DNA from 3 places in the Mesorhizobium sp. 8 genome. Region 3 is predicted to be linked to each of the others. Evidence: riboswitches for the same ligand, from Rfam matches in the RefSeq annotation. Region 3 holds a riboswitch; each other region holds the start of a gene.

The links. Region 3 has a riboswitch for cobalamin ahead of FGU64_RS05675 (DUF1636 family protein). Riboswitches for the same ligand answer to the same signal wherever they lie in the genome.
Region 1: another riboswitch for cobalamin. It lies ahead of FGU64_RS00045 (CbtB-domain containing protein); the one in region 3 lies ahead of FGU64_RS05675 (DUF1636 family protein).
Region 2: another riboswitch for cobalamin. It lies ahead of FGU64_RS10240 (TonB-dependent receptor); the one in region 3 lies ahead of FGU64_RS05675 (DUF1636 family protein).

Annotation. Positions count from the first base shown of each region.
Region 1 is NZ_CP040914.1:2,957-10,896, reverse strand. Features, by position in the region: partial or broken gene FGU64_RS23795 (porin) at 1-284, opposite strand, end outside; tRNA gene FGU64_RS00065 (tRNA-Ser) at 787-876, shown strand; gene FGU64_RS00060 (porin) at 1,259-2,371, shown strand; gene FGU64_RS00055 (pyridoxal phosphate-dependent aminotransferase) at 2,566-3,678, shown strand; gene FGU64_RS00050 (histidine phosphatase family protein) at 3,684-4,154, opposite strand; adenosylcobalamin (AdoCbl) riboswitch at 4,358-4,489, shown strand; gene FGU64_RS00045 (CbtB-domain containing protein) at 4,509-4,715, shown strand; gene FGU64_RS00040 (CbtA family protein) at 4,729-5,487, shown strand; gene FGU64_RS23455 (hypothetical protein) at 5,786-6,142, shown strand; gene FGU64_RS00030 (TetR/AcrR family transcriptional regulator) at 6,306-6,926, shown strand; partial or broken gene FGU64_RS00025 (isovaleryl-CoA dehydrogenase) at 6,916-7,940, shown strand, end outside.
Region 2 is NZ_CP040914.1:2,107,292-2,118,719, forward strand. Features, by position in the region: gene FGU64_RS23425 (iron ABC transporter permease) at 1-1,065, shown strand, start outside; gene FGU64_RS10215 (ABC transporter ATP-binding protein) at 1,062-1,865, shown strand; gene FGU64_RS10220 (siderophore-interacting protein) at 1,862-2,905, shown strand; gene FGU64_RS10225 (ABC transporter ATP-binding protein) at 2,922-3,701, opposite strand; gene FGU64_RS10230 (iron ABC transporter permease) at 3,698-4,699, opposite strand; gene FGU64_RS10235 (ABC transporter substrate-binding protein) at 4,696-5,565, opposite strand; gene FGU64_RS10240 (TonB-dependent receptor) at 5,613-7,490, opposite strand; cobalamin riboswitch at 7,661-7,866, opposite strand; gene FGU64_RS10245 (adenosylcobinamide amidohydrolase) at 8,013-8,684, shown strand; gene FGU64_RS10250 (DUF1295 domain-containing protein) at 8,708-8,944, opposite strand; partial or broken gene FGU64_RS10255 (aminotransferase class V-fold PLP-dependent enzyme) at 9,222-10,386, opposite strand; gene FGU64_RS10260 (MBL fold metallo-hydrolase) at 10,991-11,428, opposite strand, start outside.
Region 3 is NZ_CP040914.1:1,205,007-1,216,434, reverse strand. Features, by position in the region: gene cbiE (precorrin-6y C5,15-methyltransferase (decarboxylating) subunit CbiE) at 1-68, opposite strand, end outside; gene FGU64_RS05710 (cobalt-precorrin-6A reductase) at 219-986, shown strand; gene FGU64_RS05705 (precorrin-3B C(17)-methyltransferase) at 950-1,714, opposite strand; gene FGU64_RS05700 (precorrin-2 C(20)-methyltransferase) at 1,711-2,481, opposite strand; gene FGU64_RS05695 (precorrin-8X methylmutase) at 2,478-3,110, opposite strand; gene cobG (precorrin-3B synthase) at 3,112-4,527, opposite strand; gene cobN (cobaltochelatase subunit CobN) at 4,524-8,378, opposite strand; gene cobW (cobalamin biosynthesis protein CobW) at 8,545-9,582, opposite strand; gene FGU64_RS05675 (DUF1636 family protein) at 9,579-9,980, opposite strand; cobalamin riboswitch at 10,058-10,261, opposite strand; gene FGU64_RS05670 (DUF930 domain-containing protein) at 10,311-11,231, opposite strand; gene FGU64_RS05665 (crosslink repair DNA glycosylase YcaQ family protein) at 11,320-11,428, opposite strand, start outside.

The DNA.
Region 1 (7,940 bases), 1.2 Mb from region 3:
TGATCCTTGAGGACACCCCTCGAAGCATCAAGCTTGTCGAGGCCCCACCTGCCGTCATAGCCGCTGAACTCGGAGCCGACGCTTGCGGTGTAGCGGACGTAGCCGCTGATGCGCATGCAGGTCTCGGTGCCCGGGATGTAGAAGTAGCCGGCGCCGTACACGTCGCAGATCTTGACGTATTCAGCGGGCTCCGGCTCGGCGACGACGACTGCGTCGGCGGCGCGCGCACCGGAGACTGCGACCAGAGCCGCAGCGGAGCCGAAAAGAAGGCTCTTGATGTTCATTTTCTGACCTCCAGTCAAAAGTTTAAAAACGGGTCTGGGTATTCTTTGCTGAAGGACAGCGTTCCCTGCCCCATCCCCACTACTGAAAAAGATGCGCACCGCGCCCCTTCTTCGATCCCGACATTACCCATCGGTCGGCGTCGTTCAACAAGGATCGTGCCGGCGAAACGACAACAGGGATGCTATCCGGGGGCGATGTTGCACAAATGACACGATTTCGCCACGGCCGGAAAGGTCTCGTTAACTCTGGCCGACCGATCGAGCGCCGCAGAAGCCTTTGAACCGGGCTTTTGCCGGGAATCGCCCGACGATTCGAATCCTGGATGCGCCCGGAATTGCTCGGACGCCTCGTATCGCGCCAGGATTTTGCCGCGCTGCGGCCCGATTCCGCCCCTGTGACGGCCCGATTCGCCGCACGAACTGCCATGGCCCGATATGCCGCCGCTTATTCAATGCGCCCGGCTTGATTGTGCCGGGCCTTTTCTTTATCCAGCGCCGCTAAGGAGAGGTGGCCGAGTGGTCGAAGGCGCGCCCCTGCTAAGGGCGTAGGCCTCAAAAGGGCCTCGTGGGTTCGAATCCATCCTCTCCGCCAATTCCATATCTCACGCCAATCGCTTCGCTCACGGCTCCGATGGGGCGCGCTGGCGCGCGACGCCCGGTCGGGCTTGCGAACCCTGCGGGTTCGGACTTTGTCCCTCCTTCTCCGCCACCCTGCTTCGTGCCGTGCTCTTCGCTTTGCTCAACGTACCCGCAGGGTGGCCTGACCGACCGGCGCCCGACCGGTCTTGCCCTTCGGGTCCAAATCTTCTGCCGGCCACCAGCTCTTCTTCGTTCAGTTTTGTATCGCTTCGATTCCGTTCCGCTGGCTCGCATGCACGCAAAGCCAAGCGTAGCAAGCGTTTGCGATATGCGGGCGCACAAAACTTCCGCTGCTGATAAACGCCCACGCCGCGATTCAGACTGGAGGTCAGAAAATGAACATCAAGAGCCTTCTTTTCGGCTCCGCTGCGGCTCTGGTCGCAGTCTCCGGTGCGCGCGCCGCCGACGCAGTCGTCGTCGCCGAGCCGGAGCCCGCTGAATACGTCAAGATCTGCGACGTGTACGGCGCCGGCTACTTCTACATCCCGGGCACCGAGACCTGCATGCGCATCAGCGGCTATGTCCGCTACACCGCAAGCGTCGGTTCCGAGTTCAGCGGCTATGACGGCAAGTGGAACCTCGACAAGCTTGATGCTTCGAGGGGTGTCTTCAACGATCAGGGCACCTGGAGCAAAGAGACCAAGATCGTCCTGAACGTCGACACCGGCCAGGAGACCGAATACGGCACGCTGTCGACCCACGCCGGCATCAAGGCGAACTGGGGCACGGACGTTGATGGCGCTGGTTTCTCCGGCAATACTGGTGCGGCGGCGCTCGACTCCGCCTACATCAAGCTCGGCGGCCTGATGATCGGCTATGCCGACTCGATCTTCGCCGATTGGACCGGTTATGCCGGCGCTGCGATCAACAACTCGTTCATCCAGTACGGCGACGACCACAACACCAACCAGATCAGCTACACCTTCGACGCCGGCAACGGCTTCTCGGCGATCCTGGGCTTCGAACAGGGCCAGCATGACTCCGACGTCATCGACAGCTATGTTCCGCATGTCGTCGGCGGTGCCAAGTTCACGCAGGGCTGGGGCGGCATCAGCGCCGTCGCCGCTTACAACAGCGTGTGGGAAGAGTGGGCCGCCAAGGCTCGCCTGGACGTCAACGTGAACGAGCAGTTCTCGCTCTTCGTCATGGGCGGCTATGGCACCGACGATAATGTCTCCCGGAACGACTACAAGCCGTGGGGCGGCAACTGGGCCGTCTGGGGCGGCGGTTCGTTCAAGGCCAACGAGAAGGCCACGATCTACGCCGAAGCCTCGTATGACGAGAACAAGGACATCGCCGCTTCGCTCGGCGTTGCCTACAGCCTGGTTCCCGGCTTCATCATCAAGCCGGAAGTCAACTACACCAAGTACGGCAACGTCGCTGAAAACGGCGCGCTCGCCGGTGAAGACGGTTGGGGCGGCGTCATCCGCTTCCAGCGCAACTTCTAAGACAGGCTTACTGTCTTGAAAGAGAACCCGGCGGGCAACCGCCGGGTTTTTTCTTGCCCGGAGGAAGGCGAAGACAGCGGCCACGGCCGGCGTGGATTACCCACCCGCTTGCCTCTACGAAAAGCCCGCTGTAGCAAGGCTTTGTCCCGAGGCCCGCCGGCCTGCGAAATCGATAAAGCGACAGGTCTACCGCCATGCCCAAGCGCCCTCCCCTCACACCGGTCGTCGATGCGCTGCCGGAAACCGTCCCCTTCGTCGGGCCGGAAGCCCAGGAACGCGAACGCGGGCGCCCTTTCCGCGCCCGCATCGGCGCCAACGAGTTGAGTTTCGGCCCCTCGCCGAAGGTGATCGCGCGCATGGCCGAGGTGGCGCGCGACCAGTGGATGTATTGCGACCCCGACAATTTCGATCTCAAGGTGGCTACCGCCGCTCATCTCGGCGTCGGGGTGGAGAACATCGTCATCGGCGAAGGCATAGACGGCCTGCTAGGCCTGGTGGCGCGCATGTATGTCGGGCCAGGCGATGCGGTCGTCACCTCGCTCGGCGCGTATCCGACCTTCAATTTCCATGTCGCCAGCGTCGGCGGTCGACTGGTGACGGTCCCCTACGAACAGGATCGCGAAAGCCTCGAGGGGCTGCTCGACGCCGTGCGTCGGGAAAAGGCGCCGCTGGTCTACCTCTCCAACCCCGACAATCCGATGGGAAGCTGGTGGGAAGCAGACGAGATCGACCGCTTCATCGCCGCACTTCCCGAAACCACCATGCTGGTGCTCGACGAGGCCTATGGCGAACTCGGTCCGGCCTCGGCGCTGCCGGCCATCGACGTGTCGCGGCCGAATCTCATCCGCATGCGAACCTTCTCCAAGGCCTATGGGCTGGCGGGCATCCGCTGCGGCTATGCCTTCGGCGAGGCGCAGGTGATTCGTGACTTCGAGAAGATTCGCAACCACTACGGCGTCAGTCGCATGGCGCAGGTGGCCGGCGAAGCGGCGCTTGCCGATCAGGCATGGCTCGCCGAGGTCGTCGCGAAAGTCGCGGCCGGACGGCAGCGTATCGCTTCGATCGCCAACGAGAACGGCCTGAAGCCGCTTGCTTCCGGCACCAACTTCGTCACCATCGATTGCGGTGGCGACGGCGCCTTCGCAGCCAGGGTCATGCAAGGCATGCTGTCGCGCGACGTCTTCATTCGCAAGCCAATGGCGCCCGTGCTCGACCGGTGCATCCGCGTCAGCGTCGGCCTCGACCACGAACTGGACATCTTCGCCGAAGAGCTGCCCGGCGTGTTGGCGGCCGCACGCGGCAACTGAAGAGCTTATCGCGCCATCAAGCCTGTTGCCCTCAAGGTCCAGCGCCGGCCATCGCCGCGCAGGTCGGTCAGGCTGAGCGGCGTAACGTCGATGCGGGCAAAACAGGCAGGCGGCGCACCCATGACGGCAAGGATAGCCGCCCGAATGACCGCCGCATGCGTGACGGCGACCGTGTGGCCGGGTGCGCCACGCAGGTCGTCCAGCCAGCCCGCCACTCGACCCATCACCGCTGAAAACGATTCGCCGTCGCCCGGCACGGCATCCGGATCGCCAAGCCATGCGGCTAGCGCCTGCGGTTCGGCCTGTCCGACCTCCGCAATGTCCTTGCCGGCCCAGCGGCCGAAATCCTGATCGCGTAACGTCTCCGACGGCGCGGCGACCAACCCGAGCGCCTCCGCCGTCTGCCTCGCCCGCAGTTCCGGACCGGTCAGGATGCGATCGGCTCGCGCCAGCAACGGCTTCAACGCGACGGTCATTCCCAGCATCCTGTCATCCAGCGCTTCGTCGGCTGGAAAGGCGCCATGCCGTGCCACCGGTGTAACACCGCTGCAAATAAGGGTGAGACGCGCCTGCATTCGATTCGGCATCCTTTTCGCCCGGCATCATGGAAACGTATCGCAGCTATCCTGAACAGATTTGTCGCCATACCGGCTTTCATTGACAGGCAGCAACGCACTGGCATAATGTTCTTTGCATATACAGGTGTGGAAGCCGGTGTGAATCCGGCACGGTCGCGCCACTGTGATCGGCTGTCGCTTTTTGACCCGCCGAAAGTCAGATCTTCCCTGTATATTTTTGCAACGGGACGCTGGATCCCAGGAGAGGAAATCATGTCCAACATTGCCATCGCAACACCGGATGTCCGCCCGATACCGGTTCGGGAACTCCTGCCGTGGGCAATTTTCGGCGGCCTTCTCTTCCTGATCGCGATCTATTTCGTCGGCACCGAGGAAGGCGCCACCTCGCTGTTCTCCGGCATGTACATCCACGAATTCGTGCATGACGGCCGCCATCTTCTCGGTTTCCCCTGCCACTAAAAGGGTTGCCGACATGGTTGGGTCTCTTTTGCTCCGCGGCATGATTGTCGGGGTGATCGCGGGGCTGTTCGCTTTCGGCTTCGCCCGCGTCTTCGGCGAACCGCAGGTCGACCGCGCCATCGCGCTTGAGGAACAGGCGGCGGCAGCCGAACAGGCCACCGGCAGCCAGGCGATGGCCGAGGAACCGGAACTGGTTTCGCGCACCACGCAGGCCGGCATCGGCCTGCTCACCGGCGTCGTCGTCTACGGCGCGGCGGTCGGCGGGCTGTTCTCTCTCGCCTTCGCTTATGTCTACGGACGCATCGGCCGGCTCGGCGCCCGTGCCACGGCGGGCCTGCTGGCGCTCGGCGGCTTCATCACACTCGTTGCAGTGCCGTTCCTGAAATATCCGGCGACCCCGCCGGCAGTCGGCAACCCCGAGACGATCGGCGCCAGGACGGAATTGTTCTTCGTCATGATGCTGGTGTCGTTGCTGGCCGCGGTCGCTGCCGTCGGCCTTGCGCAACGCCTGTGGGCAAGCCGGGGCGGCTGGAACGCTTCCATCATTGCTGCCGGTGCCTTCATCATAGTGGTGGCCATTGCGCAATATGCCCTGCCGACGGTCAACGAGGTGCCGGAAGGCTTCCCCGCCGATCTGCTGTGGTATTTTCGCACGGCTTCGCTCGGCCTGCATGCGGTGCTTTGGACTGTCGTCGGTCTCGGTTTCGGGGCACTTGCCGAACGCAGCCTTGCCGGGTACCGGCCTGCAGCAGCGCGCCCGGCCAGCCGCTGACTGAAACCATGCCGCGGCGCGCCATCTTTAATGTCCGCGCCGCGGCTTTTTCATGCCTTCTGATCGTCCTTCTGCCCGTAGCAACGGCGCAAGCGCACCGCAGCGCCGCCAATTCCGACGACAGCGGCATCGCCATTCCCGCCCTCACCCACGGACAGATGGCGGTGATCGCCACATATCGCGGCGAAATCCTCGACCTTGCCGCGAGGCAAGCCCGCACCGATGAGACGTTCCGCCGGCTGCTCACCTTCGGCAACATCCAGTATACCTATTGCCTGTGGGGTGTCGTCCCGGCAGCTTGGGGGACGAAGCGAGCCCGTTCAACGAGTGCAGCCACGCTTACCTGTCGGCCACGCAGGCCCTGCTGGTCCACATGCGCGGCATAAACGATCGTAATTCGCCGCTCGAGGCCGATATCGAGGCGCTTGTTTCGCGCATCGACGCGGACATGGTGCGCAACGGCGCGTCTTTCGTGCTGTGCCAGTTCAGCAGCGAGGATTTTAACACCGCGACCCTGATCCGGCCGGACTGGACCGCGGTGCCTTATCATGCGCCGAGCGTGCTCTCCTTCGCCATGCTGGCGGTCGCGATGGGCGGTGCCGGCTTTGCCGGTCTGCGCCGGAAGGGCACGGTGCCCCGGCATCCGGCAGCATAACTCCCTTCTCCTCCGTTTTTCGACGAACTCCGCCACGCCTCAGCCATCGACGCCGACTGCATGTGCCGGCGCCGACCAAGGGCAGCCACCATCCATCAAGGAAGCGCTTCACCCCCTTGAAAGAATTGAACGTTCGTTTTATTAATGACACTGGAGGATAGATATGGCGCGCACGACAGGGTCCGACGGCGAAAGAACCGAGGCGGCCATCCGCGACGCCGCGACGGCGCTGATCGCACGTCACGGCTACGAGGCGATGTCGATGCGCCAGCTGGCCGGCGAGGTCGGCGTGCAGGCGGCCGCGCTCTACCGCTATTTCCCGACCAAGGAAGACCTGCTGTTTTCGCTGATGCTGGAACACATGCAGGCATTGCTCGCTGCCTGGCAGGAGGCGCGGCCAGCGAGCACCCTGCCCCGGGTGCGGCTTTCGGCCTTCGTGGAAAACCACATCGCCTTCCACATCGAACGGCGGCACTCCACGCATGTCTCCAACATGGAGTTGCGCAGCCTGTCGCCGGAGCGGCTGACGCGTATCCTCAAGCTGCGCACGACCTATGAAAAGGAACTGCGCACCATCTTGCGCGACGGCGCGGCGACAGACGCCTTCGCAGCCGACGATATCGAATTGACCGCCATGGCTTTGATCCAGATGATGACAGGCGTCATCGTCTGGTTCCGGCCGGATGAACGGCTTTCCGTCGCGGGCGTGACCGAAACCTATCTCAGGATGACCATGCGCCTCGTCGGCGCAAACGAGGCGCGGGAGGATCCCCATGTATACTAACACGCTGAATTTCGGGCTTGATGCCGACATCGAGGCGTTGCGCGACACGGTGCGCCGCTTCGCGCAGGACCGCATCGCGCCGCTGGCGGCCGAGACCGACCGCTCCAACGAGTTCCCCATGCACCTTTGGCAGGAAATGGGCGCGCTCGGCCTGCTCGGCATCACCGCCGACCCGGATTTCGGCGGCTCCGGCATGGGCTATCTGGCGCAGACCGTAGCAATCGAGGAGATTTCCCGTGCGTCTGCTTCGGTCGGCCTCTCCTATGGCGCGCATTCCAACCTCTGCGTCAACCAGATCAACCGCTGGGCGACGCCGGCGCAGAAGAAGAAAAGTACCTGCCCTCGCTGTGCTCGGGCGAGACGGTCGGCTCGCTCGCCATGTCGGAAAGCGGGTCTGGGTCCGACGTGGTGTCGATGAAACTGCGTGCCGACAAACGCAACGACCGCTACATCCTGAACGGCACCAAGATGTGGATCACCAACGGGCCGGACGCCGGTACGCTGGTGGTCTACGCCAAGACCGAGCCGACGATGGGCTCGCGCGGCATCACCGCCTTCATCATCGAACGCACGATGAAGGGCTTTTCGGTCGCGCAGAAGCTCGACAAGCTCGGCATGCGGGGCTCCAACACCGGCGAATTGGTGTTCGAGAACGTCGAGGTGCCGTTCGAGAACGTGCTGGGTGTCGAGAACCGGGGCGTCGAGGTGCTGATGTCGGGCCTCGACTACGAACGCTGCGTTCTGGCCGGCGGGCCGCTCGGCATCATGGCCGCATGCCTCGACACCGTGATGCCCTATGTGCAGACGCGGCGCCAGTTCGGCCAGGCGATCGGCGACTTCCAGTTGGTGCAGGGCAAGCTCGCCGACATGTATGCGACGATGAACGCCGCGCGCGCCTACGTCTATGCGGTGGTGGCGGCCTCCTGCGACCGCGGCGAGACGACGCGCAAGGATTCTGCCGGCTGCATCCTGTTCGCGGCCGAAAAAGCGACACTGATGGCGCTCGACGCCATC
Region 2 (11,428 bases), 900 kb from region 3:
GCGACCGTGCAATCCCTCGATCCCTCGGCGGCGGCTCTCCAGGCCTATGCGCGTCTGAAACGGCGCCGGCTGCTGTGGATCGCGCTCCTGGCACTGGCCACGGCCGCCTGCTTTCTCGTCGATCTCGGTTCCGGCCCGGCCGCCATACCGCCTCTCGACGCGCTGGGGTCCATGCTCGGTCTCAAGCAACTGACCGCCGCGCAGGAAGTGATCCTGTGGCAGCTGCGCCTGCCCGTCGCCCTTATCGCCGTTCTGGTCGGCGCGGCCCTCTCGCTGGCCGGCGCGGAGATGCAGACGGTGCTCGCCAACCCGCTCGCCGAGCCCTTCACGCTCGGTGTGTCGACGTCAGCCGCGCTCGGCGCTGCGCTGGCGATCGCCACAGGCCTCGGCTCCTCCTGGCTGCCGGGGTCGTGGCTCGTCGCCGGCAACGCCTTCGTCTTCGCCATGGGTTCGCTGCTGCTGGTGCAGCTTCTGGCGCGCTTCAGCGACGCAGGCGCCGAGACGATGGTACTGCTCGGCATCGCGCTGGGCTTCACCGCCAGCGCGCTTCTATGGCTGGTGCAGTTCGTCGCCTCCGCAGACGCGCTCCAGCAGATCGTCTTCTGGACCATGGGCTCGCTTGCCCGCGCCGACTGGACAGTGGTGCCGATCATGGCGGTCGTCCTGATCGGCCTGGCGCCGTTTTCCCTGGCGTCCTCCTGGCGTTTGACCGCGCTGCGGCTGGGCGAGGAGCGGGCCGTCAGCCTCGGCCTCGACCTGCGTCGCCTGCGTCTCCTGGCGCTGCTTCGCGCCAGCCTGCTGGCGGCCGCCAGCGTCGCGTTCGTCGGCGTGATCGGCTTCGTTGGACTGGTCGCGCCGCACGTCGCCCGCATGATCGTCGGCGAGGATCATCGCTTCTTCCTGCCCGCCAGCCTGCTGACGGGCGCCCTGATGGTCTCGGCAGCCTCCATCGCCTCGAAGCTTGCGATACCCGGCATCACGCTGCCGATCGGCATCGTCACGGCATTGATCGGATTGCCGGGCTTCGTCTGGCTCGTCCTTCGCCGCCACAGGCGAACGCCATGAGCGGGGGCGTGGCTCTTCATGTCGACGGCTTGGCCGTCGCCTACGGCACACGGCCGGTGGTGCGCGCCCTCACCCTGCCGCCGATATCGGCCGGAACCGTGACCGTGCTCGTCGGCCCCAACGGTGCCGGCAAGTCCACGGTTCTGAAGGCCCTCGCCCGGATCGTGCCGTCATCTGGAACGGTGAAATTCGGCGACGACGACTTGCGGCCGTTGTCGTCGAGAGACCGTGCGCGCACCATCGGCTTCATGCCGCAGACGGTTCCGCCGGCCGCCGAGCTGACCGTGATCGAAAGCGTCATCGTCTCCCTGCAGGCGGGACATGACAGCGCTGACGCGGAAAAGCGCGCCATCGCGGTCCTGCGTCGGGTCGGTATAGCCGAACTTGCGTTGCGACCGCTCGACCGCCTGTCCGGCGGCGAGCGGCAGCTCGTCAGCCTTGCCCAGACAATCGCACTGTCGCCGCCACTGCTCTTTCTCGACGAACCCACCAGCGCGCTGGATCTGGCCCGGCAATACGACGTGATGCAGCTTGTCCGGTCCTTCGCCGCGGAAGGCGCGGCCGTGGTCCTGGTCATGCACGACCTGACGCTTGCCGCGCACTGGGCCGACAGCGTCATCGTCCTCAACAACGGTCGGCTCCACAGCGCCGGCGTGCCGTCCGAGGCGATCACGGCCTCCATGCTGAAAGAGGTCTACGGCGCCTCGGCTTCCGTCGAGACGATCAGTGGCCGTCTCTTCGTCGTGCCGTCCGACCCAGGCGCTTCAGCCAATACAGATGAGAGAAAGAGGCAGCCATGATATCGGCGCAGGCAAAGATCAGGCTTGGCAATCCTTCGGCCGTCCTGACGGCTCTCCGCGATCATATGGTCGAGCACGACATCGATATCCATGATGTCGAAGACGTGGTCGTCGCACATATCCGCGCCGGCGAGGCAAGGCTGCACGCGGGCGACATCGAACTGTCCCTCGAAGCAAGGGCGCCGAGCCAGTCGCAGCTCGAGAACCTCGCGAGCTTCCTCGCCTCGCATGTCCTCGAATTCGCTCATCCGGAAAAGCCCGGCATCGAATGGTCGGGCCTCCAGGCCGGCGCGCGGTTCTCCGACTTTCGCGAAATGGTGGTGACCCGCGTTGAAGACCTGACGCCGCAAATGCGCCGGATATCGCTGAAAGGCGAGGATCTCGACCGCTTCGACACGGGCGAAGACCTGCATGTACGGCTGTTCTTCCCGCCGCCGGGCCAGGAACCGCTTTGGCCGGTGCGCGGCGCCGACGGGCTGGTGCAGCCGGCGCCGGAGGAGCGAAAACCGGCGGTGCGCAAATACACGATCCGCCGCATCAACACCGACGCCGGAACCCTCGACATAGACTTCGTGATTCACGAGGCGGCCGGGCCGGGCAGCGATTGGGCGAAGGGAGCCGCGCCCGGCATGCGCATCGGCATGGCTGGCCCCGGCGGCCGCAGCGCCAAGCAAGCCGACTGGATGCTGCTGGCAGGCGACGAAACCGCGCTGCCGGCGATAGCCCGTATCCTGGAAGGCCTGCCGGTGACGGCTGCAGGCATCGTCGTTCTGGTCGCCGACAAGACCGCCGACGCGATCGCGCTGCGCCATCCGCCCGGCTTCCGGGTCGAACGGCTGGACCGCCGGTCCGGCTCGGCCGATTTTACCTCCACCGTCCTGGCAATCGACATTCCCCGTGACCGCACGCGGTTCTGCTGGGCAGGCGCCGAATTCGATGAAATCCAGGCCATCCGCCGCCATTGGCGTGACACGGTCGGTCTTTCGTCCGGCGAGCAGCTGGCCGTTGCCTATTGGCGTGAAGGAAAGGCAGACAGCTGAAGCGTGTCGCGATCTTTCAGGTTCGCTCTGAAAGATCGAGGGGGAGCACGATCATGCGGCCCTCGACTTCGCCGAAATAGGCCCTGACGCGATAAACCGACTGGAGGTTGTCGGCGGTCACGACAGCCTCCGGCGTCCCGTCTGCCACCACGCGCCCGCGGTCGAGGAGGATCAAGCGCGTGCAGCTTCGCGCCGCGAGGGCGAGGTCGTGCGTCGAGACGACGACGCTGCGCCCCTGCTCCGCAAGTGACCGGAATGCCCGCATGAGGCCGATCTGGTGCGCCGGATCGAGGCCTGCGGCAGGCTCGTCGGCCAGCAGAAGCGGCGTTTCCTGCGCCAGCGCACGGGCGGCCAGCACGCGCGCCAGTTCGCCGCCCGAAAGCGCCGTCGCCTGGCGCTCACGATAAGCCTCGACGTCCATCATGCGCATGGCGGTATCGACGGCGGCGCGGTCGGCCGCCCGCAACGGCGACAGGCGCGGCAGGTGCGGCAGCCGGCCGAGCGCCACCAGCGCTTCAACCGACATCGCCCAGGCGACGTCGCGGTTCTGCGCCACGAAGGCTACTTTCAAGGCACGCCGGGCTGCCGTCAGCACGCGCCCGTCCTCGCCGTCGAGAACGATGCCGCCGGTGGCCGGCGTCAGCCCCATGACGGCGCGCAGCAGCGTCGACTTACCCGCCCCGTTGGGCCCGATGAGGCCGACCAGTTCGCCCGGCCCGACGGCGAACGAGATGTCGTGCAGGACGGGCCTGCCGCCGAGCGCGGCCGAAAGATGCGCAACAGAGAGCAGCGTCATGCCACCTTCCTCCGCTCGCGCCAGACCAGCCAGAGGAAGAACGGTGCGCCGACGATGGCCGTCAGCACGCCGAGCTTCAGGTCGCGCTCCGGCGCGACGACGCGCACCAATATATCGGCGGCCAGAACCACCGAGGCGCCGCCCAGCGCGCTGGCCGGCAAAAGGCGCGACGGTCGCCCGCCTGTCAGCGGCCGCAAAAGATGCGGCACGACCAGTCCGACGAAGCCGATGGCGCCGCTGACCGCCGTCGCCGCTCCGACCGAGGCGGCGGTGCCGAACACGGCGAGGAACTGTACGCGGCGCATGTCGATGCCGAGGCTGGCGGCGGTATCGCCGCCCAGCGTCAGGGCGTCCAGAGCGCGACCGAGCGTCAGCAGCGCCGCCCAGCCCGCCAGCATGAAGGGCAGCGCCAGCCACACATGCGTCATCGAACGGTCGGTCAGCGAGCCGAGCATCCAGAACATGATCTCCAGCGCGGCGAAGGGATTGGGCGACAGGTTGAGCGCCAGCGAGGTCATGGCGCCGGCGAAGCTGGAGACGGCGACGCCGGCGAGGATCAGGGTCAGCACGCTGCCGCGCCCCCCGGCCATCGCCTGCACGACGACGACGGCTACCACGGACGCGGCCAGTGCCGCCAGCGGCAGCGCCAGCGGAAAAACCGTGCTCAGCCCCGTATAGATGGCAAGCACGGCGCCCAGCGAAGCCGAAGCGCTGACGCCGATCAGCGCGGGCTCGGCCAACGGGTTGCGCAGATAGCCTTGCAGCACAGCGCCCGACAGGCCGAGCGTCGCGCCGACCATCAGACCGAGCAGCGCGCGCGGCAGGCGGATTTCCCGCATGATGAGCGCGATGGCGTCGCGCCGCTCCGAAAACAGCGCCGACAGGCTGTCGAAAAAGCCGATGCCGGCCGGCCCGACCAGAAGCGACAGGCAAAACAGGATGAGCGTCGCCGCGTACAGAAGGCCCAGCGCCATATGGTAGCGGCGGGTGTCGCTCATTTCGGAGACGCCTTGCGGGCATCAGCGCCCTGCGACAACAGCCGCACCGCCTCGACGGTGAACGGCGCGCCGCAGATCGTGTAGCGCGAGGCGATATCGACCGCGCCGCTCAGCGCCGCCTGCGCCCGGAAAGCCGGATGCTCGAACCCCTGTTGCGCCAGCGCCGGCGCCGAATAATTCCGGTCGGCGGTGACAAGAAGATCCGGATCGGACAGCACCAGCAGTTCCAGCGGCAGGCGTTCCATGCCGGCAAAACCGAACTTCGTCGCGATGTTGACCAACCCCGCCTTCGTCATCACGTCGTCGATCAGCGTGCCGCTACCGGACGTATAATTGTTGGCGTAGTAGATCGCGGCGGTCATGCCGGCGTGGTCGCCGACCTTCACCGCCGCCAGCCGCCCATCGAGGTCGGCGATCAATTGCTCGGCGCGCTGCGGCTGGCCGAGCACGTCGCCCATGCGCCTGAGGCTGGCGCGGATATCGTCGAAGGAATTTTCGGGGGCGAACTGCTCGACCCGGATTCCCAGCCGGCGCAGCAAGTCGACGGTCGCGCCGGCCGTATAGGTCCCCGCCAGCACCAGATCGGGTTGCATGAGGAAGATCTCCTCTGCCTGTCCGTGATTGACCGCATAGCGGCCGGCCTGCGGCGCCATCACCGAGGAGACGGGATCAGCGGCCAGGAAGGACACGGAATGCAACTGGCCGGGCTCCGCGACCAGCATCGCCATCTGGTCGGTGCACAGGTTCATCGAAACGACACGCCGCGGCATGGACGCCGCAGCCGCAGGAAACGCAGGGTGGGCGATTGCCAGCATCGCCGCCAGCGGGGCGAACAGCGCTCGACCTTTCCTTGTTTCCGGCATCATCATCCTTTCAAGGCCGCGCCCAACAGCGCGGCCCCGTTCATGGAGCGTCAGAACGTCCTCGTAAAGCTCAAGTCGAAAGTCCGTCCCGGCGCGCGATAGCCGAGATTGGTCTGGTATTGCTCGTCGAAGATGTTCTCGACGGCGAATTTCAGCCTCGAACTGGCATCGATGGTGTAGAGCGCGGTGAAGTCGGCGGTGACGTAGTCCGGCAGCCTTTCATGCGTGAAATCGTAGATGTAGCGGCTGGCGCCATAGAGCACCTTGGCCGTCAGGTCCAACCGCTCGGCCGGACTGTAGGTGACTTCCGCCGTCGCCTTGAAGCGGTCGCTGTTGACCAGATATTTGCCCGTGTCGCGGTCGATCGGCCGGCGCAAATCGAGCGATACCCTGCCGCTCCATTCGTCGGAGAAACGGTGCGAAAGCTCGGTCTCAAAGCCGGTGATCCGGGCACGGCCCACATTGACGGGCGTGAAGTTCTGGTCGAGCGTGATCGCGTCGGTCAGCATCGTCTGGTAGAAGGCGACGTCCACCGTCGTGTCGGCTCCCATCCGCCAGTTGAGGCCGGCTTCCCAGGAGCGCGACTTCTCCGGCTTCAGGTTCGGGTTCGACGCCGGCGGAAAGCCTGGGAACGACGGATAATAGAGGTCGTTGAAGGTCGGCGCCCTGTAGCCCGTCGCATAGGAGGATCGCAGGGTCAGGTCGGGCGTGATTTCATAGCTGGCGCCGATATTGTAGGTGGTCACGCCGCCGAACTGGCTGTTGTCGTCGTAGCGGATGCCGCTGTCGATGCGCAGCGCCTCGTATTCAGCTGAATACTGGCCGAACACCGACGAGACGGTGCGAGCGTTGACGTCGTAGTCGACGGTGGAATCCACCTTTTCTCGATAGGATTCGACGCCGCCGGTGACGACGTTCTTCACGCCGCCGGTGTCGAAACTCTTTTCGGTCGAGGCGAAGACGCCGTAGCGGCTCGTATCGAAGCGGCTGTCGCCCGGCTGATCCTTGCGGAAGTTCCTCTGATTGTCGATGCCGGAATAGAGCTCGACCGTCGAGGACCAGTCCTCGGAATGGTCGATGCGGGTGCCGATCTTGCCGGTGAAGGTGGTGGTATACTGCTGGTTGTCGAGGGGAAAGGCGTTGTCGTAGCGGGTTCTGCCGCGCGCCACCAGGGCATCGCCATAGATGCGGCCCCAGTCGAAATCCCTGGCGATCGACATGTTCGCCGAACCTTGCAGAAAGCCGTTGTCGCCGGATTCGTGGATACCCCATGGCGCGTCCGGCGTGGTGAAATCGTAGCCTTGCGTGCCGATGATGCTGGCGCCGGCCGAATAGGTCAGGCCGTCAGCCTCGCCCCGCACGTTGCCGGACGTGTAGCCACCCCACGGGTTCATGACACCAACCGTCGCGCTGCCGCAGACTTTGCGGTCGTCCCCACAGGAGCCGCCCTGTCTGGTGATGATGTTGACGACGCCGCCGATGGCGTCGGAGCCGTATTGCGCCGAGTGTGCGCCCTTGGCGATCTCGATGCGCTCCACCGAATCCAGCGGGATGTTGAAGATGGATGCGCCACCCGACGTAGCGGACGCAATGCGCACGCCGTTGACCAGGATCAGCGTCTGGCTCGTCTTGGTTCCCCGCACCGAAACGCTGGCAATCGAACCCATGCCGCCATTGGTGCTCACCGAAACGCCCGGATATGACCGGAGCAGGCTCGGCAAGTCCGGTGCGGCCGACTTCTTGATCTCGGCTTCATCGATGACCGTCACCGACGAAGTCGAACGCACCAGCGGACTCTCGCGCCGGAGCGGCGTGCTGATGTAGATGGGCTCGAGCAGTGTCGGCCCGGAGGTCGGGGCGTCCTGCGCCAGCGATTGCGTGGAAATGGCCGAAGACAGCGCCCCAGCCGCAATAAGAAATCTTCTCAAATCTGCCCCCCAAACGGCTCAAAGGCACGACGGCATCATGCCGGTTTCAAAAACCGCAAGTGGACCGGGATCAGGGACGTTACAGGACAACGCTCCGCCCGCCCGCATGCGGCAACACCAGACTGTGTCACCGCAACGGACGGCCGCGCCTGCCCACCCCTCGTGGTCAAGCATGGGTGACTGGAACAGGCAGGTCTCCTGACTTCCGTGTCGTCGCCCCCGTCCGCCTTCCCGGTCAGCGAGGCTGACCAGTGGCATGTGGGTTGGAGGCTCTACGGTTACAGTTGCGGGGGCAGTCGCGGATTTGGCTGTCGCCAGCCTCACCGTGTTCCCTTTTCATCCGTCTCGCGACGGAACCGGCTCCAGGGGAACCCTTACCGATCGATGGAAGGCGCTGTCAACGGCGAACTCCCGCCATGTCACGAACGCCCCTTTCCCGTCCGCTTCTGTTCCGGCGGCAAAGGACAGACGTAGTCGGTCCCGAGTCTTGTCCGCGGAATCTCAACATGTGAGAGATGCCCGATGAAAGCCTTCTCGATCCGGTGCGACAGCCCAATCCTTGTAGCCGAGTTCACGCGGCCTCACGCAATGCTGAGCTGGTCGCTCACCCGGCCGGGCTTCACCTCAGCCAACAGCGTCGCGTGGCTGCACGTCAGAGACGACGACCTGCCGCTCGGCCTCGACCCGGTCCAGTTCCTGAGGGACCGGATGTCGGCTGCGGGATTGGATGACGCGGTGCATCTCATGACCTCGCGCGATATCCGCAAACATCATGTCGCGGAAGCATCGGTCGGGCTCGCCGCCGCCACCTGCCTTGCCACGGTGGGGCTTGGCAATGCGGCGCGCGTCGGCTCGGCACCGGCGCTCCACGATCGCGCGGGAACGATCAACCTGCTCGTCCATGTCGACCGGCCGTTGTCGCAGGCGGCGTTCGTGGAAACGGTTTCGATCGCGGCGCAGGCTCGCACAGTCGCGCTCGTTGAGCTGGAATGGAAACCACATGGCGAAGTCGTGACCGGCACCGGCACCGACTGCATCGTTGTCGCCGCACCTGCCGGGAATCCGGAAGAACAATTCGCAGGTTTGCACACCGACATTGGATCTGCTGTCGGGCGCGCCACTTACGATGCTATCACGTTCGGCGCAAAGGCGTGGATTGCCGAGCAGCCTCCTCTTGGTCTTGCCGAGAGATAAATCGTTGCATCCCTGACACCGGATCACCAGACGAACGGGATCAGCATTTTGGTGCGTGCCGCATAAACCGTGTATTGCTTGCCGTAGTGGTCAGCGAGGTGTCGATCGAGCGCCGGCGCATTGAAAAAGCCAAAGAAACAAAGCGTGTAGATCGGAATGAGGGCGGCCCAGACGGTGTGAGCGACAATTGCGTAAGCGCTGACCCAAAGGATATCGCCGAAAAAGTTGACGTGGCGCGACAGCGAGAAGAGCCCATTCACGTAGAGTTTTCCCTTGTTTTCGGGGTCCTTCTCGAATCTGTCGCGTGCGAATCCCGATCCGGTGTTGAGATAGCAGCCCGCGGCAGGCGACGAATGGCGTCCTCAGATGATCGACGATGGCGTCGCCATCGCGATTGCCATCGGGTCGAGAACTAGGCCACAGAGCCAAAAGCGCATTCACGACAGCGATAGCTCCCCGACAGGATCGACACGAGGCCAGCACCCCGACGACGGTCACGCAACCCGCCGGTGAACCATGCGCCGAAACTATAGCCGGTTATGACGGGACCGTATTGGCCAGTACCGTCGATGCGGCGTCCAGGCCGCCCTTGCGATACGGAACCTGGCAAAGCGAAAGCCCCATCTCGACACCGGCCAGCGCGGCCATCAACGTCAGGTCGTTGGCCTCTCCGAGATGCCCGATGCGGAAAACCCGGCCCGCGACCTTCCCCAGGCCTGCTCCCAGAGACATATTGCAACTGTCGAGAACCGCCTTCCGGAACCGGTCCGCATCGTGCCCCTCGGGCATGACGACGGCGGTTAGGACAGGCGAATGCTCCCGCTCGTCCTGGCATTGTATGTCGAACCCCCAGTTGTGCACGGCCGCGCGGGCGGCCGCCGCCAGGCGCTTGTGGCGGGCGAAGACGGCTTGCAGTCCCTCTTCCTGCAGCATGGCCAAGGCTTCGCGCAAGCCGCATGTTGGTGGCGGGCGTATAGGGAAAGAAGCCGGTGTTGTTGGGCCCGAGCATATCGTTCCAATCCCAGTAGGAACGAGGCAAGCGGCTTTCCCGCGATGCGGCGATCGCTTTCTGTGACACTGCGTTGAAGCCGAGCCCCGGCGGCAGCATGAGCCCCTTCTGCGAACAGCTCACGGTGACGTCGATCCCCCATTCATCATGGCGCAGGTCCGCCGATCCGAGACCGGATATGGAATCGACCAGGAAGAGAGCCGGATGGCTGGCCGCATCCATGGCCTTGCGAATATCCGCTATCCGGCTGGTGGCGCCCGTCGAGGTCTCGTTGTGCACGACCATGACGGCCTTGATCGCGTGCACCCGGTCCTCCGCCAGCACGGCCTCGATGCGTTCCGGCTCCGCGCCGCGGCGCCAGTCCCCGGGCAGGAATTCGACCTCTATTCCCCAGCGGCGCGCCATTTTGCACCATAGCGATGCGAAATGCCCCGTCTCGGCCATCAGCACCCGGTCGCCGGGCGAAAGCGTGTTGACGATCGCGGCTTCCCAGGCTCCGGTTCCGGAGCCTGGATAGGTGATGACAGGCCCGGATGTCTGGAACACGGCTTTGCATCCCTCCAGAACCTCGTGGCCCAGTTTGCCGAAGTCCGGCCCGCGATGGTCCAGAACGGGCATGCCGATAGCCCGCAAGATGCGATCCGGAACCGGACTGGGTCCTGGAATCTGGAGGAAATGCCGTCCCTGGGCCATACGCTGACCTCCTGTCATCGATTGTGAGAAATACGTTCGAAGCCGTGCCGGCAAAGATCATGGAAGTGCTCCGGAGAGCCTGACACGATGTCGTCCAGCAAATCGTTGGCAGATGCCATGTCCTCGCCGTACAGGGCCGAGAATACGGCAACGCCGGCCTCGTGGAGCGGCAGCCGAACGCCGGCGAGACGCCCGAGGTGGCGTAGCACCAGCCGTCGTTGGGGTAGAGGATGACTGGACGCTCGCCATAAGCTTCGGGATCGATATCCGGCTCAAGCCGCCGCAACTCCTGCGCCGGCAGCATCTCGGCCGGATAGCCCCAGGCCTGGAGTTGCCGGAACTTCTTCTCGGAACTGGTGCGGTCGGTTCCGCCGGCCTCAGCTTCCGCATCCTGCCACTGGACGATGCCAGGCCGCGGATAACCGCGCCTTCAATTCTCTCTGCAAGCAGCGTCTTCAAATCGGCGAACGCGGCTCTCAGATCCAGGCCGTCGACGGTTGTCCTAAAGCATGATGCCGAAAAGTTGCAGACTTTTCGGAAAACATCATGCTTCAAAAACAAATGGTTAGAGCGAAATACCGATACAGGGAAACGGCATTTCGCTCTAACCGTTCAATTGCTCCCAGACCCGAAGGTCGCGCTCGGCGGTCCAGATGCGCGGCGTGTCGATCCCTAGGGCTTCGTCGTAAGCCCGAGCGACGTTGAAGGGTAGGCAGTGCTCGTAGATCGCATAGGTCGAGAATTTGGGATCGCACTCGGCCCGGCAGGCGTCCCAGGCCTCCTTCAGCGAGCCGCCGCCGCGCGCAACCCGCGCGATCGGCTCGAAAGTCGAGCGAATGAAATCCTTGGTGTTATCGAGCGCCTCGCCGACCATGCGCGAACCTACCAGCGCATCGCCGCGACCGGGTACGATTGCATCCGGGTCGAAGGCTCCGATGGCATCGATGGTCCCGGCCCAGTCGGAGAAATGGCCGTCGCCGCAATAGCAGGCGGAATGGTATTCGACGATGTCTCCGGTGAACATGACGTTCTGGTCGGGCAC
Region 3 (11,428 bases):
GCTACACCGTCCTCGCCGATGCCGACGATGGTGAGCCACTGGATATTGGGCTGGATATTTGGGGACATTGGCGCTGCCCCTCATCTGCCTGCCGGCATCTTCTCCCCGTGAGTTACGGGGAGAAGAGACAAGCGGCGACGCTGGTGATCCCCTCTCCCCGTCCTTACGGGGAGAGGGTAAGGGTGAGGGGCTCTTTCAGCGCAAAATGGTGGCGACAAATGACCCACAAAATCCTCATCCTCGGCGGCACGGCCGACGCGCGGCAGATCGCGGCAGCGCTCGCCGCGCGCGGCGATTGCGCGGTGGTGCTTTCTCTGGCCGGGCGCACCGAAAATCCCGTCGGGCAGGGCGTGCCGGTGCGGGTCGGAGGATTCGGCGGGGCCGAAGGGCTGGCGGCTTACTTGAAAGAAAACGCCATCGGCCTGCTGGTCGACGCCACGCATCCCTATGCTGCGCAAATATCCACCAACGCCGAGCGTGCGGCCGGCGAGACGGGCGTGACCATAGTGGCGCTGCGCCGGCCCGGCTGGGAGCGTGTCGAGGGCGATCGCTGGAGCGAGGTCAACGACGTGCCGGCGGCGGTGGCGGCGCTGGGCCAGGCGCCCCGGCATGTCTTCCTCGCGCTCGGTCGGCAGGAGGTCAACGCTTTCGAAGCGGCGCCGCAGCATCACTATCTGATCCGCTCCGTTGATCCGGTCGCCCCGCCGCTCGCTGTGCCGGATGCCCAATACATCTTGGCGCGCGGGCCGTTCGAGACGATGGACGAACTGGCGCTGCTGGAGCGCCACGGCATCGATGCTCTGGTGTCGAAGAACAGCGGCGGGGCAGCCACATACGGCAAGATCGCCGCGGCGCGGGCGCTCGGTGTCGAGGTCGTCATGGTACGACGGCCGCGCTTGCCCGACGTGCCTTCGGCGCCGACGGTCCATGATCTGGTTTCCATGGCTACTCATATGCTCGGACCCGTGGCGGAACGCGGCGTGTAGACCAGCGTCGAGCGGCCGTCGCGCTTGATGATGCGGGTTTCGGGCGAGCCGATGATGACGCAGGTGGCCATGTCGGCCTTGCCGGGATCGGCAAGCGCCAGCGGCAGTACCTCGATGCGCTCGTCCGGGCGCCCGGCGGCGCGGCCGAAGATCACCGGAGTGGTGCCGGGCAACACGGCGGCCAGGCATTCGAAGGCGCGGCCGAGTTGCCAGGGGCGCGCCTTTGAGATCGGGTTATAGAGGGCGATGACGAAGCCGGCGCCGGCGGCGGCCAGCAGGCGAAGCTCGATCAGATCCCAGGGCTTGAGATTGTCCGACAGCGAGATGGCGCAGAAATCGTGGCCGAGCGGCGCGCCGGCGCGGGCGGCGACCGCCAGCATGGCGGTGACACCGGGCACGATGCCGAGTTCGATGGAGCGCCATTCGGCCGGCCCGGCCTCGATCGCCTCGCAGACGGCGGCCGCCATGGCGAAGACCCCCGGATCGCCGCCGGAGACGACGGCGACGCTGTGACCCTCGGCGGCCTTTTCCAGCGCTTCCTTGGCGCGGGCCAGTTCCTCGCGGTTGTCGGAGGCTATGCGGGTCTGGTGGGTGCCGAGATCGAGCCGGTCGACATAGGGCTTGTAGCCGTAGAAGAACGTGGCCTCGGCGACGGCGCGGCTCGCTTCCGGCGTGATCTGCTCGGCGCTGCCGGGGCCGAGGCCGATGACGGTGAGCCGGCCGCTCACAGCACCGCTCCCGAGGCCGACGCGGAGCCGGGCCGGTCGAGCCAACCGGCGACCAGCACGATGGAGAAATAGGGCGCGTTGTCGTCGGCCTTGTCGGCAAGCCGTGTGGAGGCGCCGTTCGCCATGGTGCCGCGCTCGACATAGACGGCGCGCTCGAGCTTGCCGGTCGCGGCCAGCGCACGCCGGATTTTCGGCAGGTTGCGGCCGACCTTCATGATGACGGCGGCGTCGGTGTCTTCAAGCCGGCGTGCCAGCTCGGCTTCCGGCATGGTGCCGGGCAGGACGGTGAGCACATCGTCGCCCTGCACGATCGGCTGGCCCGTCGTCGACCAGCAGCCCGACATGGCTGTGACGCCGGGGATCACTTCGGTCGGGAAGCGGTGTGCAAGGCGCACATGCAGGTGCATGTAGGAACCGTAAAACAGCGGGTCGCCTTCGGAGAGCACTGCCACCGTGCGGCCGGCTTCCAGATCCGCCGCGACCTTTGCGGCCGACTCCTCGTAGAAGGCGAGGATCTGCGCCTTGTAGTCGGCGTGGTCCTTGGCGATCTCGGTGGTGACCGGATAATGCAGCGGCAGTTCCGTCACGCCGGGCTTCATGTGGGCGGCGACGATGGCGCGGGCGTTGCCGTTGGCGTTGCGCTTGGCGAAATGGGCGACGACGTCGGCGTCGCCGAGCGCGCGCACCGCCTTCAGTGTCAGCAATTCGGGATCGCCGGGGCCGGTGCCGACGCCGATCAGACGACCGGATGCAGGCAGCGCGCTCACAGCCCCGGCCTCGCCAGTGAATTGAGGGCGGCGGCAGTCATGGCCGAGCCGCCGAGGCGGCCGCGCACGATTGCCCAAGGCACGCCGTAGGAATTCTCGGCCAGCGCGTCCTTGGATTCGGCGGCGCCGACGAAGCCGACCGGCATGCCGACTATCGCCGCCGGCTTGGGGGCGCCGTCGCGCAGTTTTTCCAGGAGGTAGAACAAGGCGGTCGGCGCGTTGCCGATGGCGACGACCGCGCCCTTCATGCGCTCGCCCCACAGGTCGATCGCTGCGGCGGAGCGGGTGTTGCCGATCGCCTTGGCGATTTCGGCGGTGCGCGGGTCGCGCAGCGTGCAGATCACCTCGTTGCCGGCCGGCAGGCGCGCGCGGGTGACGCCGTGCGCCACCATCTCCGCGTCGCAGAAGATCGGCGCGCCGGCGGCCAGCGCGGTGCGCGCGGCGGCGACGAAATCGGCTGAAAAAGCAAAATTCTTCGCCGCCTCGACCTGGCCGCAGGCATGGATCATGCGGATGGCGACGTCGGCTTCGGTTTCGGAGAAGCGCGACAGGTCGGCCTCGGCGCGGATGATGGCGAAGGAGCGTTCGTAGATCGCGTTGCCGTCGCGGATATAGTCGTAGGCGGTCATGTCATCCTTCAGCGAAGGCGGTTGCGATTGCCACCGCGCCGAGACGGGCGAGGCAGGCGGCGGCGGTCTCGTCCGGGCGACGCTCGGTTTCGACCAGCGCTGCCACCCGGCCGATGCCGCGCGCGGCGTCATAGCGTGAGGCGTAGCCGGCCGGAAGGGTTTTCGCCGTTCCGTTGACGACAAGTCCGGCGCCGTTCTCGCCGCCGACGAGCGTCAGGGCCGCTGTGCCGGGATGGGCGCAGCCCTTGGCGCAGCCGGAGACATGCAGCGTGAAGGAGCCGTCGAGCAGGTCAGCGTCCTGCTGCGCGATCTGTTCGGCCAGCGGACGCGTCCCCATGTGCGCCGAAGTGCAGGCCGGAGCACCGGGACAGGCGGCGATGAAGAGGCGCGGATCGGCGGCGTCGGTGACGAAGCCGAGCGCGGCGGCCTTGGCTTGAAGGGTTGCGGCGGATTCGGCGGCGGGGCCGAGCAGGAGCAGCGTGCGGCCGGGTGCGGCGCGAATTTCGGTCGCGCCGAGATCGGCGGCGGCTCGTGCCAGTGCGGCAAGCGTTTCCGCAGGCATCGAGCCGAAGGGCAGGGCAATGCCGAGGGCGTGGGTGGCATTGGCGAGGGGGAAGGTGCCCAGGGGAGAGGCGGAGTCGAGCGGTGGCAGTCGCGCCACCCCTCCCAACAAGGAGGAGGGGGACAGGTCCGCGCCATCGTTTCGGCCATCCGGGGCAGCTTGGCTGTCGTGGGATTCTCCTCCCCCTTGCGGGGAGGGGTTAGGGGTGGGGGTATACCCGGCGACGATATTCCTTCCACGCCCCTCGCGCCCAAGGGCCGCAATGGCCTTGAGCGTTTCGAGGGTCGTTGCGACGGCATCCGCCTTGGCAAACAGGCCGACCGGCCTTGCTGTATCGGCGGTGCCGCCGACGGCCAGATGCCAATATGTTTCCTGCTCACGCCGAACGGCCGTCAGCCGCACGTCGGCCAGAAGCGCGCCCATCCCGACGCGGCCGCCGCCATCGACGACCAAGGAAACCTTGGGGCCGAGCCGGCGTGACAGGCCGGCGCTTTCCACGGCAGTACGGATCGCCTCCGCCAGTGGGCGCGGATCGGCAATTTCGTCAGGATCGATGCCGGCCAGTGGGCTGGTCTCGACCGGCACGCCGGTGCGCACGGAAATGCCCAGCGCGTTCACGTCTTCGGTAAGAAGAAGGGCGCTTTCCGGCGTCAACCCGCGAATCTGGATCGAGCCGCGCTGGGTAATTTCCATGATGCCGTTGCCGTGGCGGGCAGCGGATTCGCAAAGCCCGATCAAAGCAGCGGTGGGAAGACCAACTGCGACCGGATTGAGGCGCACCAGCAGGCCGTCGCCCGTCTGCATGGGTGCTGACAGGGCAGGGCAGGCGCCGCGCCTTTGCGCAAGGCCGGTCATTCGGCAGCCTCGGAGGAGTTGGCAGTCGAGACTGCGGAAGAAGACTCTTCTTGAGGACCCCCACCCCTAACCTTGCCGGGGCGAGCCACGGGTCTCGCCCGTCCTTCGGACCCCCGTAAGGGGGAGGGGAAGCTGCCGCCTGCCAAGTCCCCCTCCCCCTTGAGGGGAGGGGTTAGGGGTGGGGGTGATTCCGCCGACTGCGCGGTTTCAGCCTCGGCGATCAGCGTCGCAAGATCGTCGTCGATGGAATTGCGCAGCGGGTGCCACAGGCCGCGCCGGCGCGCGGAGAGAAAACGTTCGGCGATGACCTTGGCGGCCGCCGGGTTTTCCCTGAGCAGGAAATCACGGACCTGTTCGTCGCCGATATAGGCGTCGTGCACGGCCTCGATCAGAGCACCCGGAATGGCGTGGGTCGTCTCGGCAAAGCCGACCAGCCGGTCCACCGTCTCGGCGAATTCGGCGGCGCCGCGCGGGCCGTGCCGCATCTGGCCGTCGATGAAGCGCTTGTTGACGGCGCGTGCCCGCACCACCCGGCCGACCGCTTCGGCCACCGAGCGCGGCTTCGGCTTTAGCGGGTGGGTGGTGTCGAGCACGATGACATCGGCCTTGCCGCCAAGCGCGGCGACCGCAGCGGAAAAACCGCCGATGAAGGCGACGTCGGCCGAACCTTCGAGGATGTCGCGGCCGGGATCGTCGCCGCTGTGGACGAGCAGGTCCGCCTCGGCGATGCGGCCGGCGAAGGCGTCGGGCGCGGCAGTTCCATCGCCCTCGGCGCCGCCATAGGCGTGCGAGGCGGCATCGAGATAGGCGCGGCCGAGGTCCTCTCGCTGCTCCCAGGCCCCGCCTGCGAGCAGGCTTTCCAGCCCGGCGCCGTAGGTGCCGGGCGAAGAGCCGAAGATGCGCGGCTCGACCTTGCCGGTGGCGCGGCGCGCAGCGGCCAACGGGTTTTCTGAATCGTCCTCGTCGCGTTCGGCGACGGCGCGGGCGGCGGCGTCGATCAGCGCGATCTGGGTCGGGAACATGTCGCGGAACAGGCCGGAAATACGCCAGGTGACGTCGATGCGCGGGCGGCCGAGCGAAGCCGGCGGCAGCACCTCGATGCCGGTGACGCGGCCGGTGGCGGCATTCCACTGCGGCCGGCAACCCATCAGCGCCAGCCCCTGCGCGATTTCCTCGCCGCCGGTGCGCAGCGAAGCCGAACCCCACAGGTCGATGACCAGCGCGCGCGGCCAGTCGCCGTGGGATTGCAGGTACGAGGTGACGATCTCGTCGGCCGCCGCCTTGCCGAGATCGAAGGCGGTGGGCGTCGGCATGGTGCGCGGATCGGCGGTGAAGAGGTTACGACCGGTGGGCAGCACGTCGCTGCGGCCGCGCGCGGGCGCGCCGGACGGTCCAGCGGGAATGTGGCGGCCGTCGAGCGCGGCGAGCAGGTTCTGCTTTTCGGCGGCGGCGCTGGCGAGGCGCAGGGGGTCGGATTCGCCCTCGGTCGCGCGGCCGTAGACGTGCAGCCCGTCCTTGATGGCGAAATCCTTCAGGTCGCACAGCCAGGCGTCGATGCGGCGCAAGGCTTCGTCGGGCGCGTCTGTTCTCGCCACGCCGGCCTCGGCGGACAGGCCGGTGGCCTGCGCCGTCTCGACAATCAGTTTCGCCAGCCGGTCGCGGCGGCGGCGGTCGAGGCCGTCGGCCTGTGCATATTCGTCGACCAGCCGCTCCAGTTTCTGCTGGTTCTCGTCCAAGCCAGCGCTCGCCAATGGCGGCGGCAGGTGGCCGAGGGTGACGGCACTGATGCGGCGCTTGGCCTGTGCGGCCTCGCCCGGATTGGAGACGATGAAGGGATAGATGACCGGCAGGGACCCGGTGACGATTTCCGGAAAACAGCTTTGGCCGAGTGCTACGGTCTTGCCGGGCAGCCATTCCAGTGTGCCGTGGGCGCCGACATGGACGATGGCGTGAACGGCGAGCTTTTTCCGGAGCCACAGGCCGAAGGCGACCAGTTCGTGACGGGGAGGGAGCGTCGGGTCATGGTAGTCGGCACGGCGGTCCTCGGAGCGGCCACGGTCGGGGGCAAGGGCTACAGTGACATTGCCGAAGGAGAAGGCGCGGAAGGGGAAGTGCGATTGCCCCTCACCCTTACCCTCTCCCCGTAAGGACGGGGAGAGGGGGGCGCCGGCATTGGAGTTTCCTCCTTCTCCCCGTTCCCGACGGGGAGAAGGTCCGGCAGCGGATGAGGGGCCGCTCAAAGCGTCGATATTACCCCAGGCCTGCTCGACGGATTCGCGTGCGGCGGCAGGCAAATCACTGAAATGGGCGGCATAGTCGGCAATATCCATGCCCTCCTCGCCCCGCTCCAACATCTCCAGGAATGCGCGCGGCGAATTCGGAATCCCTTCAACGGCATAGCCGGCCTCCTTCAGGTCGTGCAGCATGGCGAGCACGGAAGCGGGCACGTCCAACCCGACGGCATAGCCGGTGCGGCCGGGCGCACTGGGATAGTCCGGGATCAGGACGGCGACGCGGCGATCCTCGCGCGGCGTGCGCTGCAGGCGCAGGAAGGCGGCGATGCGGCCGGCGACCTGTTCGACGCGGTCGGGTTCGGCTCGGTTGGCGACGGCGCGGAAGCCGAGTGCGGGGTCGGCCTCGCCCTCGGCCTTGAAGGAAATCGCACCGGCGAGGATGCGGCCGTCCAGTTCCGGCAGGACGACGTGCATGGCGAGGTCGGCGGGGGCGAGGCCGCGCTGGTTGGTCTGCCAAGCCTCGCGCTTGGTTGTGGCGACGATGACCTGGAAGACCGGCACGCCGGCGCGGTTGAACAGTGTTTCGGCGCCGGGTTCTGCACCGGAAGCGAAAGCCGTAGCGGTGACGATCGCCGAGGGGCAGAGTTCGGCGAGTGCGGCTTCGACAAAGGCTAGCGAGGCGGAGTCCTTGAGGCTGGATACGAAGATCGGTACCGGCGCCATGCTCTTGTCGCGGAGGGCTTGTGTCAACGCATCGATGGGGGCGGCGTCGGCGGCTAGAAGCATCGAGCGGTAAAAGAGGATGGGGACGATAAGGCTTTCCTCCCCCTTCGAGGGGGAGTTGCCTTCGAAGGCGGCGGAAGGGGGCCTATGAACTATCGAGGGGGGGACAGGCGATGGCCCTCGCTCTATGGCGGGCGACCCCTCCCGCCTCGCTTCGCTCGGCACATCCAGCCCTCGGCTATGGCCTCGGGCGTTCGAGCCCTTTGAAAGCTCCGCTGGAGCTTTCAATTCGCCTTCGGCGAACCGGGCTCTTACCCCCTCAAGGGGGAGGGGAACCACTCCCACGCCCGGCTCGTAATATCCGGCCTTTGGCACCTCCACGGGTGGACTCGTCTCGATATCCTGTCCGGCGAGCGCCGCCATGCGGCGCACCAGTGCGCGCATGTTGTCGGGGCCGCCTTGCCGGAAATAGCCGAGGAGGCCGGCGAGTTCGTCGGCCGGCAAGGTGGAAGCTTCGGCGAGGCGGGCGTCGGCGTCACGGTCCTCGCCGGGAAGCAGGGCGAGCCTGATGCCTTTCTCCCGCGCCAGTGCGGCCAGCCGGTCGCAGCCGTAGCGCCACCAGTCGTAGCCGCCGAGGATGCGCACGAGGATGATTTTCGCGTGCGCCGCCACGCTGTCCAGCCAGAGATCGACCGACATCGGATGGCGCAGGTCGCGCAATGCCGCCAGCCGCATCGAGGGCAGGGCATTGGCGTCCTGCTTCCATGCTGCCGCCAACCCCGAAAGGTCGCTGTCCGTGAAGGACAGCGCCACCATGTCGGCCGGCTGCTGGCGCAGATCGACCGGTTCGGCGATATCGTCGAGCGAGGCTGAGGTGGTGGTCAGGATGTGCATGAGCGCCTGACCATTTTGTCGGAAGGGCGTCGGCCCCTCTCCGTCTCGGCTTCGCCTCGACACCTCTCCCCCGCGCTGCGGGGGCGAGGAAAGGCGTCAAGTTCCCCGCCCCCGGAACGGGGGAGAGGTGGCTTGCGAAGCAAGACGGAGAGGGGGGCTGCCGCCATCACCCCACCAGTATCTTCTCGATGGCCGGCTGGTTCAGGCCCTTGAGGCCGATGACCACCAGCCGCGAGCGTCTGTCCTCGCTGGGCGCCCAGGCGCGGTCGTAGTAGTGGTTGACGCGCGGGCCGACGGCCTGCACCAGAAGCCGCATCGGCTTGCCGGTGACTTCGACGAAGCCCTTCAGGCGCAGCACGTTCTCGGCTTCGGCAGCCGCCGCGACACGCTTCGCCAGTTCGTCCGGGACGGTGATCGACGGGATTTCGACGACGAAGGTGTCGAAGTCGTCGTGTTCGTGGTCGCCCAGCCCGTCGTGATGGCTCTTGCGGTTCTCGATGTCGTCCTCGACCGCCAGCGCAAGGCCGAGCAACACGGACGGATCGACCTTGCCTTGCGAGGTCGGCACGATTTTCACCGCCGGCTTCACATGGTCGCCCAGGATGGCGTTGGCCTTGGCGGATGCCGTGCCGTCCATCAGGTCGCTCTTGGACAGGATGATGAGATCGGCGCAGGCGACCTGGTCCTCGAACACTTCCTCCACCGGGTCGTCGTGGTCGAGGCTGTCGTCGGCGGCGCGCTGGGCGGCCAGCGCCTCCATGTCGGAGGCCACCTGGCCGGCGGCGAGCGCCGGGCCGTCGACCACGGCGACGACGCCGTCGACGGTGACGCGGCTCTTCACGCTCGGCCACTGGAAGGCCTGCACCAGCGGCTTGGGCAGCGCCAGCCCGGAGGTTTCGATGAGGATATGGTCGACCTTCGGTGTGCGCGCGAGAATCTGGTCCAATGCCGGGACGAAGTCGTCGGCGACGGTGCAGCAGATGCAGCCGTTGGACAGTTCGACGATGTTTTCCTCCGGGCAGGTGTCGATGCCGCAGCCTTTCAGGATTTCGCCGTCGACGCCGACATCGCCGAACTCGTTGACAATTAGCGCCAGCCGCTTGCCCTTGGCCGTTTCGAGCAGGTGGCGGATCAGCGTCGTCTTGCCGGCGCCGAGGAAGCCGGTGACGACAGTGCAGGGAACGCGGGCGGCGGAAGCGGTCATGGGACGTCCTTCGTGAAAGCAAGGGGAGGGATGCGCGCGACGAGACCGCGCTTGAGCGAATCGGGGCGGCCGCGCCAGGGGATCAGACCGTCCGTGGAGGTCGAGAAAAGCCGGGCGCCGGCGACGAGATCGGCGCCGCTGTCGGGCGCGAGGTCGCCGAAGACGTAGCTCCAGCAGCCGTCGCGCAGCAGTGCGGCCGACAGCCGGCGCTTGCAGTTGCCGAGGCATTCGACGGTGCGCACGCTTATGGCGTCGTTGCTTGCGGCACGCCGTGCATCCTGCGCCAGAAGACTGCCGGCGCGCGGATGGGCGTCGGAACCGGTTTCGTCGCGGCAGGTCGCGCAGACGAGGATGGTGACTCCGCCCGCGACTGGGACGTCACGCTCGCTTTCGGACACAGGGGCCGCCGGTTCAGCCGGGAAGATGCCGTCGCGATCCAAATCGGGCTCCTTGTCCGGGACACCCGCCGGACGGTCGGATTCTGCATTCGGACGGCAGGTCTCCTGGCTTGCGGGTCGCCGCCCTTGCCGCCTTCCCGGACAATTCCAGTGGCTTTCGGCGCGGGCTCGTCGCTCACAGTTGCGGGGACAGCCGCGGCTTTGGAACCTCGCGATCCCGCACCGCATTCCCTCTTAGCTTCTTCCTGTTGGGGAAGAAGACCATCCGATGCGGATTTAGGCCGTGGGCAAGCTGACTGTCAATGTCGGCTTCATCGGCGCGGACGGCTCTCATCGCGAGGGCAGGCCGCGCCGCTGCCATTCGCCGGGCGGGATCGGTTCACCGATGCGGAAGGCGAAGGACACCACCTTCGTCGCGTCGGCGTCGACCTCGCAACGGTAGCTCAGGTCCCGCCATTGGCCGTTGGCGCGGAATGCCACGCCCGGAACGTCGATCACGTTGCCGGATTCCAGCCGGGAGGACGGCAGGAGGTCGGCAAAGTAAGGCGGGACGTTGCGCAGTAACTGCTCGCGCAGTTCCGACACGCACAGCGTGGCTCCCCGCGCGCTGCGTGGCAGACCGCCTATCGCGGTCGTCGCCAATGCATTGCCGGTCGCCGACGGCGAGAACAGTTTTTTCGCTTGCCTGAGCTTCGGGGCGCCCGGCTTTTTGGCGGTCTCTTTCGGTCGCGCCGCCTCAGCCGGCCTGGCGGTCGGGGTCACGGCCGCGTCCGGCAGTGCAAGCTCGGATTCTGAGTCGTCGGCCTCCGTGTCTTCCTTTTCGGCCTCGGTCTGCTCGTCCAGCGGTTGTTGCATATCCGAAGGCTTCGCTTCTTCCTCGGCGCTGCTTCCTTCGAGTGATTTTTTGGGACCGCTGTCCTTTTCGCCGTATTGGACGACGGGATTGAAGCTGGGGACCGGGCTTGGAGATACCGGCGTTTCCTTTGCGGGGGGAGGCGGCGGCGGCGGTTCGGCTTTCTTTTCAGGTGGCTTTTCGGCATCCGGCCTCGGTGCGGGAGGCTCCGTCTTGGGCTTGGGGGGCTGCTCGGGCGGCGGGACGAGATCGACGCTGACCGTCTGGTCTTTCTCCGGTTTGAGGAGGGAGTGCGGCAGTCCGAAAATCAGCAGTGCGAGGATGACGAGATGCAGCCCGGCCGAAACGGGCAAGGCAAATCCTGAAAGCCAGCGCTGCTCTGGTCTGTCGTCCTGCATCGCGATCTATGTGGATCGGAATGGTGGCGGCACAATGTGCCGGCGGGCAAACGCAGCGCGTACAGGTTCAGGCGCCCGATGACAACAGTCAGGCCCTTTTGGCGACGGGTTGGCCGGCCAGATCCAGCAATGCCGGGCCAAGATCGCCGGCCGGGATGATCTCCAGCTGTTCGAGGCCGAGCCAGCCTTGCATGCGC